DNA from 4 places in the Streptomyces sp. RG80 genome. Region 2 is predicted to be linked to each of the others. Evidence: riboswitches for the same ligand, from Rfam matches in the RefSeq annotation. Region 2 holds a riboswitch; each other region holds the start of a gene.
What was found. Region 2 has a riboswitch for cobalamin ahead of metE (5-methyltetrahydropteroyltriglutamate--homocysteine S-methyltransferase). Riboswitches for the same ligand answer to the same signal wherever they lie in the genome.
Positions count from the first base shown of each region.

Region 1: it holds a riboswitch for cobalamin, as region 2 does, so the genes downstream of both, ABKA17_RS32675 (cobalamin biosynthesis protein) here and metE (5-methyltetrahydropteroyltriglutamate--homocysteine S-methyltransferase) in region 2, are expected to answer to the same signal.
Region 3: it holds a riboswitch for cobalamin, as region 2 does, so the genes downstream of both, ABKA17_RS26495 (SCO2321 family membrane protein) here and metE (5-methyltetrahydropteroyltriglutamate--homocysteine S-methyltransferase) in region 2, are expected to answer to the same signal.
Region 4: it holds a riboswitch for cobalamin, as region 2 does, so the genes downstream of both, ABKA17_RS03325 (ribonucleoside-diphosphate reductase subunit alpha) here and metE (5-methyltetrahydropteroyltriglutamate--homocysteine S-methyltransferase) in region 2, are expected to answer to the same signal.

Region 1 covers NZ_JBEAAJ010000010.1:75,006-78,552, reverse strand. Annotated here, with positions in the region: gene ABKA17_RS32680 (cobyric acid synthase) at 1-698, opposite strand, end outside; gene ABKA17_RS32675 (cobalamin biosynthesis protein) at 695-1,636, opposite strand; cobalamin riboswitch at 1,738-1,878, opposite strand; gene ABKA17_RS32670 (hypothetical protein) at 2,014-2,235, opposite strand; gene ABKA17_RS32665 (inorganic phosphate transporter) at 2,270-3,520, opposite strand.
Region 2 covers NZ_JBEAAJ010000006.1:168,127-171,673, forward strand. Annotated here, with positions in the region: gene metE (5-methyltetrahydropteroyltriglutamate--homocysteine S-methyltransferase) at 1-2,153, opposite strand, end outside; cobalamin riboswitch at 2,310-2,533, opposite strand; gene ABKA17_RS21590 (carbonic anhydrase) at 2,644-3,369, opposite strand.
Region 3 covers NZ_JBEAAJ010000007.1:599,513-603,059, reverse strand. Annotated here, with positions in the region: gene ABKA17_RS26510 (Strvi_7410 family MBL fold metallo-hydrolase) at 1-476, shown strand, start outside; gene ABKA17_RS26505 (nuclear transport factor 2 family protein) at 572-1,036, shown strand; gene ABKA17_RS26500 (phosphotransferase) at 1,063-1,704, opposite strand; cobalamin riboswitch at 1,760-1,891, shown strand; gene ABKA17_RS26495 (SCO2321 family membrane protein) at 2,007-3,242, shown strand; gene ABKA17_RS26490 (SCO2322 family protein) at 3,239-3,547, shown strand, end outside.
Region 4 covers NZ_JBEAAJ010000001.1:719,803-723,349, reverse strand. Annotated here, with positions in the region: gene mctP (monocarboxylate uptake permease MctP) at 1-474, shown strand, start outside; gene ABKA17_RS03330 (GNAT family N-acetyltransferase) at 548-1,054, shown strand; cobalamin riboswitch at 1,117-1,257, shown strand; gene ABKA17_RS03325 (ribonucleoside-diphosphate reductase subunit alpha) at 1,381-3,547, shown strand, end outside.

The DNA of each region.
Region 1 (3,547 bases), on a different contig from region 2:
CCGAGCCCGTGCCGGAAGGGCAGGACGCCGTAGGTGTGTCGTCCGGTGAGCCCGTGGAGCATGTCGAGCCCGGGTTCGAGCAGCGAGACATCCCCCCGGAACTTGTTGACGAGGAACCCGGCGACGAGCGCCTGGTCCTCTTCCGAGAGCAGGGCGACAGTCCCGAAGAAGGAGGCGAAGACGCCACCGCGGTCGATGTCGCCGACGACGAGCACGGGAAGCCCGGCGTTCCGGGCGATCCCCATGTTCACGATGTCGGTCCGCCGGAGGTTGATCTCCGCCGGACTGCCCGCCCCCTCACAGATCACCGCGTCATACGTGCCCCGCAGTTCGGCGAGACACTCCAGCACGGTGCCGAGCAACTGCTGCTGTCGTCCCCCGTGGTAGCCGCGCGCGCTCAGCTCGCCCACCGGCTTCCCGAGCAGCACGACCTGACTGCTCTGCTCGCCACCGGGCTTGAGCAGCACGGGATTCATCAGCGCGGTCGGCTCGACACGGCAGGCCTGCGCCTGCATGGCCTGCGCCCGTCCGATCTCGGCGCCCTCGCGGGTCACGAACGAATTGAGGGACATGTTCTGCGCCTTGAACGGCGCGACCTTGACCCCCTGTCGCACCAGCCACCGGCAGATCCCGGCGGTGACGACACTCTTGCCCGCGTCGGAGGTGGTGCCGGCGACGAGCAGCCCACCGCCGCTCATGAGGCACGCCCCTTGAGGGCGACCCGTGCGGCGACACCGACGCCGAGCGCGAGCAACCCGACCCGGCGCGACAGCCGTACGGCCCGCTCGATGTCCTGGACCTCCACGGAACGCCCCTCCCCATTCAGCACGGGCCGGTGCTCCACCCGCCCCGCGTACGACAACGTCCCGCCCAACCGCACCCCGAGGGCCCCCGCGAACGAGGCCTCCACGGGCCCGGCGTTGGGGCTCGGATGCCGGCCGGCGTCGGCACGCCAGGCTCGTACGGCACCGCGCGGATCCCCACCGGCCACGGTCGCGAGTACGGCGGTGAGCCGCGCCCCCGGCCATCCGGCGACGTCGTCCAGCCGGGCGGAGGCCCAGCCGTAGCGCCGGTATCTGGGGGACTTGTGCCCGACCATGGCGTCCAGCGTGTTGACGGCCCGGAACCCGAGCAGCCCGGGCACGCCCGCGACGGCCCCCCACACCAGGGAGCCCACGACGGCATCGGAGGTGTTCTCGGCGACGGACTCGACCACGGCCCGGGCGATCCCGTCGGCGTCGAGGGCCTGCGGATCCCGCCCGCACAGATGCGGCAGCCGCTCCCGCGCGGCCTCGACGTCCCCGGCCTCCAGGGCCCGCCCGATGACCCGGGCCTCGCGCGCGAGCGAAGTCCCCCCGACGACGGCCCAGGTGGCGACACCGGTCAGGGCGACGGAAGCGGTACGGGACGGGCGTACGGCGTTCTCCGCCACGGCCCCGAGCGCGAGGGCGCCCCCGGCGCACACGACGGTGTGCAGCGCGCCCCACCCGCGGTGGTCCCGCCACAACACCCGTTCCACGGCGGCCGCGGCCCGTCCGAACGCGGCGACCGGATGCCCCCGGCGTGGATCACCGAGCAGCAGGTCACCGAGGAGTCCGGCGGCGGCGCCGTACGCGAAGACGCGATCGGCACGCATCGGCTCAGCCGGCCGTGGGGTCGGGCAGCGACCTGTGGCGGTACCTCAAACGGCAGGCGAGCATGGCGATATGTCCTCACTCAGGGTGTCCACGCCCTGGTTCGACGAGACCGACGACGAGAGTTCCTGGCTCCCGGGGCTACCTACCCCGGTGACAGTGGCGGGACCGCGCCGGACTTCCACCGGCTTCCTCTCCATGCCGTCGTACATGGCCCCGGCAGTCCACCATGGGCCCGGAAGGGCCGTCAACTTGCCGTTGACCTGCGACGGGAGAGTGTGCTGAGGCCCACATGCGGGCGGTCATCGCCGTCACAGACGACGTGGGGTGCGGGACGGAGATCCGTCTCGCACCCCACGAGGTGTCCTGTCGAGCTAGGTCAGGCGACGATCAGATAGATCCCGTACGCCACCGCCGCCGCGCAGGCCGCGAAGCAGGCGTAGGCGCCGGTGACCGCGAGGGCCGCCGAGTCGCCCTGGGCCGTCGCCCGCTCCTGGCGGGAGAGGCCCATGATGCCGAGGGTGAACAGGGCCACGAGGGCCACGGTGACCACGAGGCTGACGCCGAAGACGGAGCCCAGTGCTGCCCAGTCGATTTCCATGCGGGTGCTTCCTTCGTTCCTGGGTGCAGGCGGCTCAGACGGCGGCGGCCGGCGGAGCGGCGGGCTCCGCGGGAGCGATCGGGGCCGGGGCGGGGATCGTGGCGGTGAGGTCCTCGGTCACCGTGCCCGCGGGGGGCGGGGTGACCGCGGCGATCGCCGTGGTGACCACACCGGCCGGCTCCTCGTCGTGGTCGTTGACGTTCGTGTGGTCGATGACCTCGCGGCGCGAGATCTTCCAGATCGCCGCGCTGGAGCCGATGAGGAAGACCGCGACGAGGGCGGTGCCCCAGTCGCCGAGGTCGCACACGGACTCCGCGAGCGCGCCCACCAGGGCCGCGGCCGGGAGCGTCAGGCCCCATGCCACGAACATCCGCGTCGCCGTGGACCAGCGCACCACGCCGCCCTTGCGGCCGAGACCCGCGCCCATCACCGCACCGGAGACCGAGTGCGTGGTGGAGAGGGAGAAGCCGAGGTGCGAGGAGGCCAGGATGACCGTGGCCGCGGAGGTCTGAGCGGCGAAGCCCTGCTGCGGCTGGAGGTCGGTCAGGCCCTTGCCCATCGTGCGGATGATGCGCCAGCCGCCGAGGTAGGTGCCGAGCGCGATGGCGAGACCCGCGGAGAGGATGACCCAGGTGGGCGGGTCGGAGTCGGGGGCGACGGCGCCGCCCGCGACCAGGGCGAGGGTGATGATGCCCATCGTCTTCTGCGCGTCGTTCGTGCCGTGGGCCAGCGAGACCAGACCGGCGGAGGCGATCTGCCCGGCCCGGAAGCCCTTGGCGGATGCCTTGCCGTCGGCCTTCTTGCCCAGGGTGTAGGACAGCCGCGTGGCGAGGAGTGCGGCCAGGCCCGCGACCAGCGGGGCCGCGATCGCCGGGATGAGGACCTTGGTGACAAGCACGTCGCCGTGGACGGCACCCATGCCGGCCGAGGCGATGGTGGCGCCGATCAGACCGCCCATGAGGGCGTGGGACGAGCTGGAGGGGAGTCCGACCAGCCAGGTCAGCAGGTTCCAGAGGATCGCGCCCACCAGGGCCGCGAAGATCACCTCAGGACGTATGCCGCTTTCGTCGACGAGACCCTTGGAGATCGTGTTGGCGACCTCCACGGAGAGAAAGGCGCCCACAAGGTTCAGCACGGCGGACATGGCCACCGCGACCTTGGGCTTGAGTGCACCGGTCGAGATGGTGGTGGCCATCGCGTTGGCGGTGTCGTGGAAACCGTTCGTGAAATCGAACGCAAGTGCGGTTACTACCACAATCGCGAGGATCAGCGAGAAGTTTTCCATTTACCCAGGCAATCGTTCGAGCGTCAT
Region 2 (3,547 bases):
TCCGCCACGCCCGGCACCCGCGGCGAGTGGATGTCGTACACGCCCGGCCCCGCCTCGCGCGGATAGCCGTGCGCAGCCAGTTCACGGGCCACCTGCATGTGCGAGCGGGCCGCCTCCAGGCTGATCACGTCGGCGTCGAGATCGTCCATCGCGCCGACGATGTCGCCGAACTCCGCGTAGCACATGTGGGTGTGGATCTGCGTCTCGGGCCGTACGCCCGCCGTGCAGAGCCGGAACGCCTCGGTGGCCCAGGCCAGATACGCGGGGCGGCCGGCGGCCCGCAGCGGCAGGGTCTCGCGCAGTGCGGGCTCGTCGACCTGGATCACCGAGGCGCCGGACGCCTCCAGGTCGGCGACCTCGTCGCGCAGGGCGAGGGCGACCTGGCGGGCGGTCTCCGCGAGCGGCTGGTCGTCACGGACGAAGGACCAGGCGAGCATGGTGACCGGACCGGTGAGCATGCCCTTGACCGGCCGGTCGGTGAGGGACTGGGCGTACGTCGTCCAGCGGACCGTCATCGCCTCGGGGCGCGAGATGTCGCCGGCGAGGATCGGCGGGCGGACGTAACGGGTGCCGTAGGACTGGACCCAGCCGTGCCGGGTGGCGAGGTAGCCGGTGAGCTGCTCGGCGAAGTACTGGACCATGTCGTTGCGTTCGGGCTCGCCGTGCACGAGGACGTCGAGGCCGGTCTTCTCCTGGAAGGAGATCACCTCGCGGATCTCGGCCTCGATACGCGCCTCGTAGGCCGCCGTGTCGATCCGGCCGCCCTTCAAGTCGGCCCGTGCGGTGCGCAGTTCGCCGGTCTGCGGGAAGGATCCGATGGTCGTGGTGGGCAACGGCGGGAGCGACAGATGGGCGCGCTGGGCCGGGGCCCGATCGGCGTAGGGCTGTGGCCGGCGCGTGTCGGCTTCGGTGACGGCTGCCGTCCGGGCGCGCACGGCCGCGTCGTGGGTGATCGGGGAGGCCGCGCGGGACGCCAGGTCGGCGCGGTTCGCGGAGAGTTCGGCGGCGATCGTGGCGGTGCCGTGGGTCAGGCCGCGCGCCAGGGTGACGGTCTCGGACGTCTTCTGGCGGGCGAAGGCGAGCCAGCGGGCGATCTGCGGGGCGATGTCGCGCTCGGCCGTCACGTCGAGCGGGACGTGCAGCAGGGAGCAGGAGGCAGCCACGTCGACCCGGTCGGCGAGCCCGAGCAGGGTGCCCAGCGTGGCCAGTGACGTCCCGAGGTCGTTGATCCAGATGTTGCGTCCGTCGACCACGCCCGCGACCAGCCGCTTGCCCGGCAGCCCGCCCACGGCGGCGAGGTCGTCGAGGTTGGCGGCGGCCGGGCCGGTGAAGTCCAGGGCGAGTCCGTCGACGGGTGCCTTGGCCAGGACGGGCAGGGCCGGCCCGAGCCGGTCGAAGTAGGAGGCCACCAGCAGCTTCGGCCGGTCGGTCGGTGCGCCGAGTTCACGGTAGGCGCGGGCGGCGGCGTTCAGCTCGGCCGGGGTCCGGTCCTGGACGAGGGCGGGCTCGTCCAGCTGCACCCACTCGGCGCCGGCGGCCCGCAGGTCGGCGAGGACGTCGGCGTAGACGGGCAGCAGCCGGTCGAGGAGGGTGAGCGGGTCGAAGTCGGCGGGGACACCGGGCGCGGGCTTGGCCAGCAGCAGGTAAGTGACCGGGCCGACCAGGACGGGCCGGGCGGCCAGACCGAGCGCGAGGGCCTCGCGTACCTCACCGACCTGCTTCGAGGCGTCCGCGGCGAACACCGTGTCGGGGCCCAACTCGGGGACCAGATAGTGGTAGTTGGTGTCGAACCACTTCGTCATCTCCAGCGGCGCCACGTCCTGACCGCCGCGGGCCATGGCGAAGTAGCCGTCCAGCGGGTCCGCTTCGACGGCCGCGCGGTGGCGCGCGGGGACCGCGCCGACCATGACGGTGGTGTCCAGGACGTGGTCGTAGTACGAGAAGTCCCCGGTCGGCACCTCGTGGAGACCGGCCTCGGCCAGCTCCCGCCAGTTCGACCGGCGTAGATCGGCGGCGGTGCGGTGGAGGGCTTCGGCGCTGACGCGGCCCTTCCAGTAGCCCTCGATCGCCTTCTTCAGTTCCCGGTCCGGGCCCTGGCGGGGGTAGCCGTAGACGGTGGCGCGCGCTGCCACGGCCGTGGAGTCGGTGGTCACGGAACTCTCCTTCGCGAGCTGTTCTCGTCGGACGACCCCGGCGAGGGGAGAACGCGAAGGTGAACGGCACTCCCGGGCGAGTGCACTGAAAACCGTGCCTGCCTGGAGTGTTCGCCGACCCGCCCTCGAGGTCACCGGGATCTCCGCGCACGAGTCCGTCGTACGCGGGCAGTGGCAGGTCTTCGGACTCGCGGGCACACCTCGTGACGTACGAGGCACCTACTGGCCGTCGCTTCCCGGACCCGCTTCACCGGATCCAGTGCGTATGACGGCGGTCGTTCCCGCTCACCGCTGCGGGGCAGTCCCGGATTCCCACCGGGTTCCCTCTTGCGACGCGCCTGCCTGGCGGGCAGGGCGAACCAGCTGCGGGGTCAGCCTATACAGGCGAAGGGGGCGAGGGCCAAGGCGATCGACGTGAGGTGCGGGGTGCGCGCGGGCGAACGCGCGGGCGCCGCCGGTGAGTTCACCGGCGGCGCCTGTGGGCCGAGGATCAGGACAGGCGGTGCACGAGCTGGGTGGTCAGCTCGTAGCGGGCGCCGACGACCGCGAGTTCACCGGTGGCCACCTTCGCGGCGAGGTCCGGCTCGGCGGCTATGCGGGAGCGGATCGCGCGGACGTTGGCGTCGATGGTGGCGTCGACGCGGGCGGCGCCGTCCTTGGTGCGGTCGATGTTGGGGCGTATCTGGTCGGCCAGATACTGGATGTGGGCCGGCAGTTGCGCACCGGAGATGTCGGTCTCGACGGCGGCCTTCACGGCACCGCAGGACTGGTGTCCGAGGACCAGCACCAGGGGGATGTCGAGTTCGAGCACCCCGTAGGCGACGCTGCCGAGCACGGCCTCGTCCAGCACCTCGCCGCCGCTGCGGACGGTCATCAGGTCGCCGAGACCCTGGTCGAAGACGAGCTCCGGGGGAACGCGGGAGTCGATGCACCCGAGGACGAGGGCGAAGGGGTGCTGAGCCGTCGTCAGGCTCTGTCGCACGGCCGGTGATTCGTCCGGATGACGCTCGCGGTAGGTGCGCCAGCGCAGGTTGCCCGCCGCCAGTTCGCGCAGGGCCTCGCCCGGGGTGCCGGGACGGGGACGGCTGCCGAGGGGGGTCGCGGAGGCGGGGCCGGCGCCGAGGGTGAGGCCGGCGCCGATCGCCGCGGCGCCGGTGAGCCCGGCGCGCAGGAGTGCGCGGCGCCCGGCTCTGTCGGGGGTGTCTTGAGAGTTCACGGAGACGAACGTATGACCGAGTCCGGTGCGGATCCCTCTCGTTACCGAACCATGGTGAAGCGAGGGGGAAACGTGACGAGTTGCTGGGCGGATCTTGGTCATCTCCAGGGCCGTCCTTGATGGGGACGCGGTCCGCGCTCGCCCGGCTGTGCGGTGCGTTTGAGACAACCTGGCGGGG
Region 3 (3,547 bases), on a different contig from region 2:
TGCACCTGGAGGAGGAACACCCGGCCCGACTCCCGGGCCACGGGCGCCTGTTCTCCGGGGACCACGTGCTCCCCGAGATCACCCCGCACATCGGCCTCTACGAGGACCCCGACGACGCCACCGTCACCGACCCGCTCGGCGACTACCTCGACTCCCTCGAACGCGTCGGCCGTCTCGCCCCCGCGGAGATCCTCCCGGCCCATCAGCACACCTTCACCGACGCGGCCGCCCGGGTGAGGGAGTTGCTCGCACATCACGAGGAGCGGCTGACGGACCTGCTGGGCCTGCTCGCGTCGCCGCTGACCCCGTGGCAGCTCGCCGAGCGCATGGAGTGGAACCGGCCCTGGGACCAAATCCCTTACGGGTCAAGGAACATCGCCGTCTCGGAGGCCGAGGCCCATCTGCGGCGGCTGGTCAAGCTGGGGCGGGCGGAGGCGGTGGCGGGGAGCGAGCCGGTGACGTACGTGGCGGTGTAGCGGTCCGGCGGTCCAGCGGTGTAGATGTCCAGCCGTGTGGCGGTCCAGCCGTGTAATCGGTCGCCCCGGCCGTCCCATGGCTGCTACACAGGATCATGGACCCCATCGAGCGACTCCTCGCCGAGCGCGCCTGCGAGCGTCTCATCGTCGACTTCGTCCGCCGGCTCGACCTCGGCGAACCCGGCTCCGTCGCCGAGCTGTTCACCGCGGACGGCAGCTGGGAGTGGCCGGTGGACGGGCGGCGGTTCGCGGGGCGGGCGGCGCTGCGGGAGTACTTCGGCTCGCGTCCCGAGGACCGGCTCTCGCGGCGGGTGATGACGAACATCCTGGTCACCGTGGCGACTTCGGACACGGCGACCGCGACCTCGTACTTCACGACGTACCGCGTCGACGGCCACGACGGCGGCCCGACCCCGATCCCCTCGGGCCCGCCCGTCCAGGTCGGGCACTACGAGGACGCCTTCCGCAGATCGGCCGACGGGACCTGGCTGCTGGCGTCGCGGGTCCTGCATCTGCCGTTCGGTGGGCCCACACCGCAGGCGTCCGGGGCGAGCGCGTAGTCAAGGCACCACACGGCCCGCTCGGGTCACAGCAGGGAGCGGATCAACTCCTCGGCCTGTCCCAGGAGTTCGGTCTCGCGCCGGCTCATCGTCGGGTTCGCCGCCCGTCGTCGCCGTGCCTCCGACAGGCCCTCCTCCGTCATGGGGGAGGCGTCCGCGAGCAGCCCGGTCAGCATCGCCCTGGCCGGTTCGGCGATCGGTTCGTCGCCGACGGCGACCTGGGCGAGGATCACGGCCGACATGCCCCAGTCGAGACCCGGGTCGCCCTCCTCGGCGTTGGCCCAGTCGATGACGTAGGGGCCGTCGGGGGTCAGCATCACGTTGTCCGGATGCAGGTCCAGGTGCACCACTCGGCCCGGCACCGCGTGCAGCCGCCGCAGCAGCCCGGCGACCACCTCACCCGCCTCCCGCGCGCCGATCCGTCCGGCACCGAACGCCGCCAGCATCGTCGGCCCGTGCAGCCGTTCCATCACCAGCTCGGTCCGCGTGGAGTCCGCGATCCGCACCCGCGGCACCGGATACCCGTGCCCGCGCACCCGCTCCATGACGGCCGCCTCGGCGAGCGCGTCCCCGTACCCGTCCCGGGCCCGCCGCAGCACCCACGCCTCGTCGATCTCGTACACGTCGGACGCCCGCCCCGAGCCGATGAGTCTCCCCGTGATCTCCATGTGCCCGAAACTACCGCCGCTCACAGGCGGCCCTCAGCCGCTCCGCTACGGCCCGGTACAGTGGCCGGGTCGTCATCACACCCGTACGGGGGGAAGCCGGTGCAATTCCGGCGCTGACCCGCAACCGTGAGCCGTCTCCTCCGGGAGCCGGCGAGCCGGATCGCCCCGTGCGGACTCGTTGACCGGCTCACGCGCATCGGCAACCGGCCGGTGCGCGGCACCGTCGAGGTCTACGGAGCCGAGCCGCCCGGGGTCGTCCCGTGCTGCCCGGCTCCCCCCGCAGGGAGAGGCATCCGCCGATCATGAACGTCCGCCGCAGTGCCGCGGTCCTGGCCGCCAGCGTAGTGATCGGCACGGCCGCGCCGGCCGTGGCCGCGAGTCCCTCACCGTCGCCTTCGGTGGTGATCCCGGAGGGGTTGTACGGGAGCGGGGACCCCACGTACGACGGGGTGTGGCGGCAGTCGCAGACGCTGCTCGCGCAGCTGGAGCAGGACGTGGTCCCCGCCGACGAGGCCGTGGACTGGCTGGCCGGCCAGCAGTGCGCGAACGGGGCCTTCCCCGCCTTCCGCGCGGACACCACCAAGCCCTGTGACGCCAAGGTCGTCGTCGACACCAACAACACGGCCGCCGCCGTCCAGGCCCTCGAGGCGACCGGCGGCCACGAGGACGCGTCCGGCAAGGCGATCGCCTGGCTGAAGTCCGTGCAGAACAAGGACGGCGGCTGGGGCTACACGCCGGGCGGGCCGAGCGACGCGAACTCCACGTCCGTGGTGATCGGCGCGCTGACGGCCGCCGGTCAGAAGGTCACGGCGGTCGAGAAGAACGGCCGGACGCCGTACGACGCCCTGCTGAAGCTCGCGCTCCCCTGTACCGGGGACGGCGCGGGCGCCTTCGCCTTCCAGCCCGACAAGAAGGGCGGGCTCGCCGCCAACGCCGACGCGACGGCGGCCGCGGTGCTCGGCGCGCTCGGCGAGCAGCAGACGAACGTCCACGCCGACGACGACAAGGCCGCGGCCTCCTGCGAGAAGCCCGGCGACGCCGAGCAGGCCGCGCACAACGGCGCCTCCTACCTCGCCAGGACCATGGCGAAGGACAAGCACCTCACGTCGGCCATGCCCGGATCCGAGGACCAGCCCGACTACGGCAACACCGCGGACGCGGTCGTCGCCCTCGCGGCCACCGACTTCCACACCGAGGCCACCGCGTCCGGCCGCTGGCTGGCGGCCAACGCCCTGAAGTGGGCCGAGCAGAGCGGTCCGGCCGCCTACGCGCAGCTCGTCCTCGCCGCCCAGGCCGCCGGTCTGAACCCGCGCGACTTCGGCGGCCAGGACCTCGTGGCCCTCCTGAACGCCACCGGCCCGAAGCCGGAGCAGGTGCCAACCGCGAACGAGAGCCGGGCCCCGGAGGCGGACGACGAGGCGGCGGCGGAGAAGGACGACGAGGGCGTCAGCGTCTGGTGGATCGTCGGCGTCGGACTCGTGGCCGGCATCGGCGTCGGCTTCCTGATCAGCGGCCGCAACAAGAAGCGGCAGCCGTGATCCGCCGAGTCCTCGCACCGCTCCTGGCCGCGCTGGTCCTCCTGACCGGCGCCGCCCAGGGCGCCCAGGCCGCCGGCTACCGCTACTGGTCCTTCTGGGACCGCACCGGCGACACCTGGACGTACGCCACCCAGGGCCCCGCCACCGTCGTCCCCTCCGACGGCGACGTCCAAGGCTTCCGGTTCGCCGTCAGCGAGGACTCCTCGGACGCGACGAAGCCCCGCGGTACGGCGTCCTTCACGGCGATCTGCGCGAAGACCCCGGCCGAGGAGGGCCGCAAGCGGGTGGCGCTGGTCATCGACTTC
Region 4 (3,547 bases), on a different contig from region 2:
ATCTCCAAGCTGGTCTCGCTGCTGGTGAAGGTGGGCGCGCTGGTCTTCGTCCTCACCATGGACAAGACGGTCGCCATCAACTTCCAGCTCCTGGGCGGCATCTGGATCCTCCAGACCTTCCCGGCCCTGGTCGGCGGCCTGTTCACCCGCTGGTTCCACCGCTGGGCACTGCTCGGCGGCTGGGCGGTCGGCATGCTCTACGGCACGCTCGCCGCGTACGGTGTGGCCTCCCCGACCCAGAAGCACTTCGGCGGCTCGTCGAAGGAGATCCCGGGCATCGGCGAGATCGGCTACATCGGCCTGACGGCCTTCGTCCTCAACGTCGTCGTCACGGTGGTCCTCACGTTCGTCCTGCGGGCGGCCAAGGCCCCCGAGGGCGTCGACGAGACCAAGCCCGAGGACTACACGGCGGACGCGGGCGACCCGGGCGTCGAGGTGGAGCTGCCGCCGGCGACGGCGGGCACTTCGCACTGAGGGTTGCGGTGACCAACGGGCCGTCGGGAAATCCGGCGGCCCGTCGTCGTGCCGGTCGGGCACACTCGCCCTCATGGACATCGAGATCCGGGCGGCGGACCCGACCGAATACGCCACCATCGGCGAGATCACGGCCCAGGCCTACCTCCTGGACGACCTCCTCGCCTTCGGCGAGAGCGACTGGTACCTCGGCGAGTTGAGGGACGTGGCCAAGCGCGCGGCCGCGGCCGAGGTCCTCGTGGCACTCCTCGGCGGCGAGCCCGTCGGCACCGTCACCTACGTCGGCTCGGCCGGCGGTCTCATGACCAACCTCGCCCGCCCCGGCGAGGCCGAGATCCGCATGCTCGCCGTCGCCCGGGCGGCCCGCGGCAGAGGCGCCGGGGAGGCCCTCGTACGCGCCTGCCTCGACCGCGCCAGGGCCACCGAGGACTGCACCGGCGTGGTGCTGTCGACCCAGCCGGTCATGCACGCCGCCCACCGCATCTACGAGCGCCTCGGCTTCGTCCGCGCCCCCGAGCGCGACTGGCGGCCGATCGAGGGCGACGACTTCACTCTCGTCACCTATGAGTTGACGTTCTGACACGCTCCGAAGTCACCTCGACACTACATCTGGGGGTGCCACCCGAACCCGGCACAAGATGTATGCTCATGCTCGCTGTCGCCGCAGGGGAATCCGGTGCGAATCCGGAACTGTCCCGCAACGGTGTACTCATGCGCGCATAGACGTATTTGTCCGCGCACGTGAGAGTCAGTCCGAGGACCTGTCGACAGTGTGCCCAGGCCGCCGTGGCCCGGGTGCCATGACGTCCGGGCCTCGTGGAGTGGGCCGGTGGACGCGACGCCCCGTGCGCTCGTGCTGCCCCCTGCCCTCCGCAAGGCCCCGTGCCGAGCGAGGGAGAGCCCCACGTGACCATCGCGCCAGCCGACCCGGCTTCAGTGACCCAGCTGGAGACCGACGGTCCCGGAACCGCGCTGCTGCGGACCCTGACCGAGCTGACCGCCGACCTCCCCGACGCCGACCCCGGACGGGTCGCCGCCGCCGCGCTGCGCGGCCGGTCCGCACGGGCCGACGAGTCGGAGCTGCGCGAACTGGCGACCGAGGCGGCCGCCGGTCTGATCTCCGAGGACCCGGCCTACTCCCGGCTGGCCGCCAGGCTGCTGACCATCAGCATCGCCGCCGAGGCCGCCTCCCAGGGCGTCACGACGTTCACCGAGTCGGTCGCGGTCGGCCACCGCGAGGGCCTGGTCGCCGACCGCACGGCGGAGTTCGTACGCGTGCACGCGGCCCGCCTCGACGCGCTGATCGACCCGGCCGGCGACGACCGCTTCGGCTACTTCGGCCTGCGCACCCTGCACAGCCGCTATCTGCTCCGGCACCCGATCACCCGCCAGGTCATCGAGACACCCCAGCACTTCATGCTGCGCGTGGCGTCCGGCCTCGCCGAGGACGACACCAGCCGTTCGGTGGACGAAGTCGCCGCGCTCTACGGGCTCATGAGCCGCCTCGACTACCTCCCGTCCTCCCCCACCCTCTTCAACTCCGGCACCCGGCACCCCCAGATGTCGTCCTGCTACCTCCTCGACTCCCCGCTCGACGAGCTGGACTCCATCTACGACCGCTACCACCAGGTGGCACGGCTGTCGAAGCACGCCGGTGGCATCGGACTGTCGTACAGCAGGATTCGTTCTCGCGGCTCCCTCATCCGCGGCACCAACGGGCACTCCAACGGCATCGTCCCGTTCCTGAAGACCCTCGACGCCTCGGTGGCCGCCGTGAACCAGGGCGGCCGGCGCAAGGGCGCGGCCGCGGTCTACCTGGAGACCTGGCACTCCGACATCGAGGAGTTCCTGGAGCTGCGGGACAACACCGGTGAGGACGCCCGGCGTACGCACAACCTGAACCTCGCGCACTGGATCCCGGACGAGTTCATGCGCCGCGTGAACGCCGACGCCGAGTGGTCCCTCTTCTCCCCCGCCGACGTGCCCGAGCTGGTCGACCTGTGGGGCGAGGAGTTCGACGCGGCGTACCGCAAGGCGGAGGCGAACGGCCTCGCCAGGAAGACCATCCCGGCCCGTGACCTCTACGGCCGCATGATGCGCACCCTCGCGCAGACCGGCAACGGCTGGATGACCTTCAAGGACGCCGCCAACCGCACCGCCAACCAGACGGCCGAGGCGGGCCATGTCGTCCACTCGTCCAACCTGTGCACGGAGATCCTGGAGGTGACCGACGACGGGGAGACGGCGGTCTGCAACCTGGGCTCGGTGAACCTGGGCGCGTTCGTGGTCGGTCAGGAGATCGACTGGGAGCGGCTGGACGAGACCGTCCGCACGGCCGTCACCTTCCTGGACCGGGTCGTCGACATCAACTTCTACCCGACCGAGCAGGCGGGCCGTTCCAACTCCCGCTGGCGCCCGGTGGGCCTGGGCGCGATGGGCCTCCAGGACGTCTTCTTCAAGCTGCGCCTGCCCTTCGACTCGCCCGAGGCCAAGGCCCTCTCCACGCGGATCGCCGAGCGCATCATGCTCGCCGCGTACGAGGCCTCCGCCGACCTCGCCGAGCGCAACGGTCCGCTGCCGGCCTGGGAGAAGACCCGCACCGCGCGGGGCGTCCTGCACCCCGACCACTACGGCGTCGAACTGACCTGGCCGGAGCGCTGGGCGGCACTGCGCGAGCGGATCGCGACGGTCGGCATGCGCAACAGCCTCCTCCTCGCCATCGCCCCCACCGCGACCATCGCCTCGATCGCCGGCGTCTACGAGTGCATCGAGCCGCAGGTCTCGAACCTCTTCAAGCGCGAGACGCTGTCCGGCGAGTTCCTCCAGGTCAACTCCTACCTGGTGGCCGAGCTGAAGAAGCTCGGCGTCTGGGACGCGCAGACCCGGGAGGCGCTGCGCGAGTCCAACGGCTCGGTGCAGGGCTTCACCTGGGTCCCGCAGGACGTCCGCGACCTGTACCGCACGGCGTGGGAGATCCCGCAGCGCGGCCTGATCGACATGGCGGCGGACCGGACCCCGTTCCTCGACCAGTCGCAGTCCCTGAACCTGTTCCTGGAGACGCCGACCATCGGCA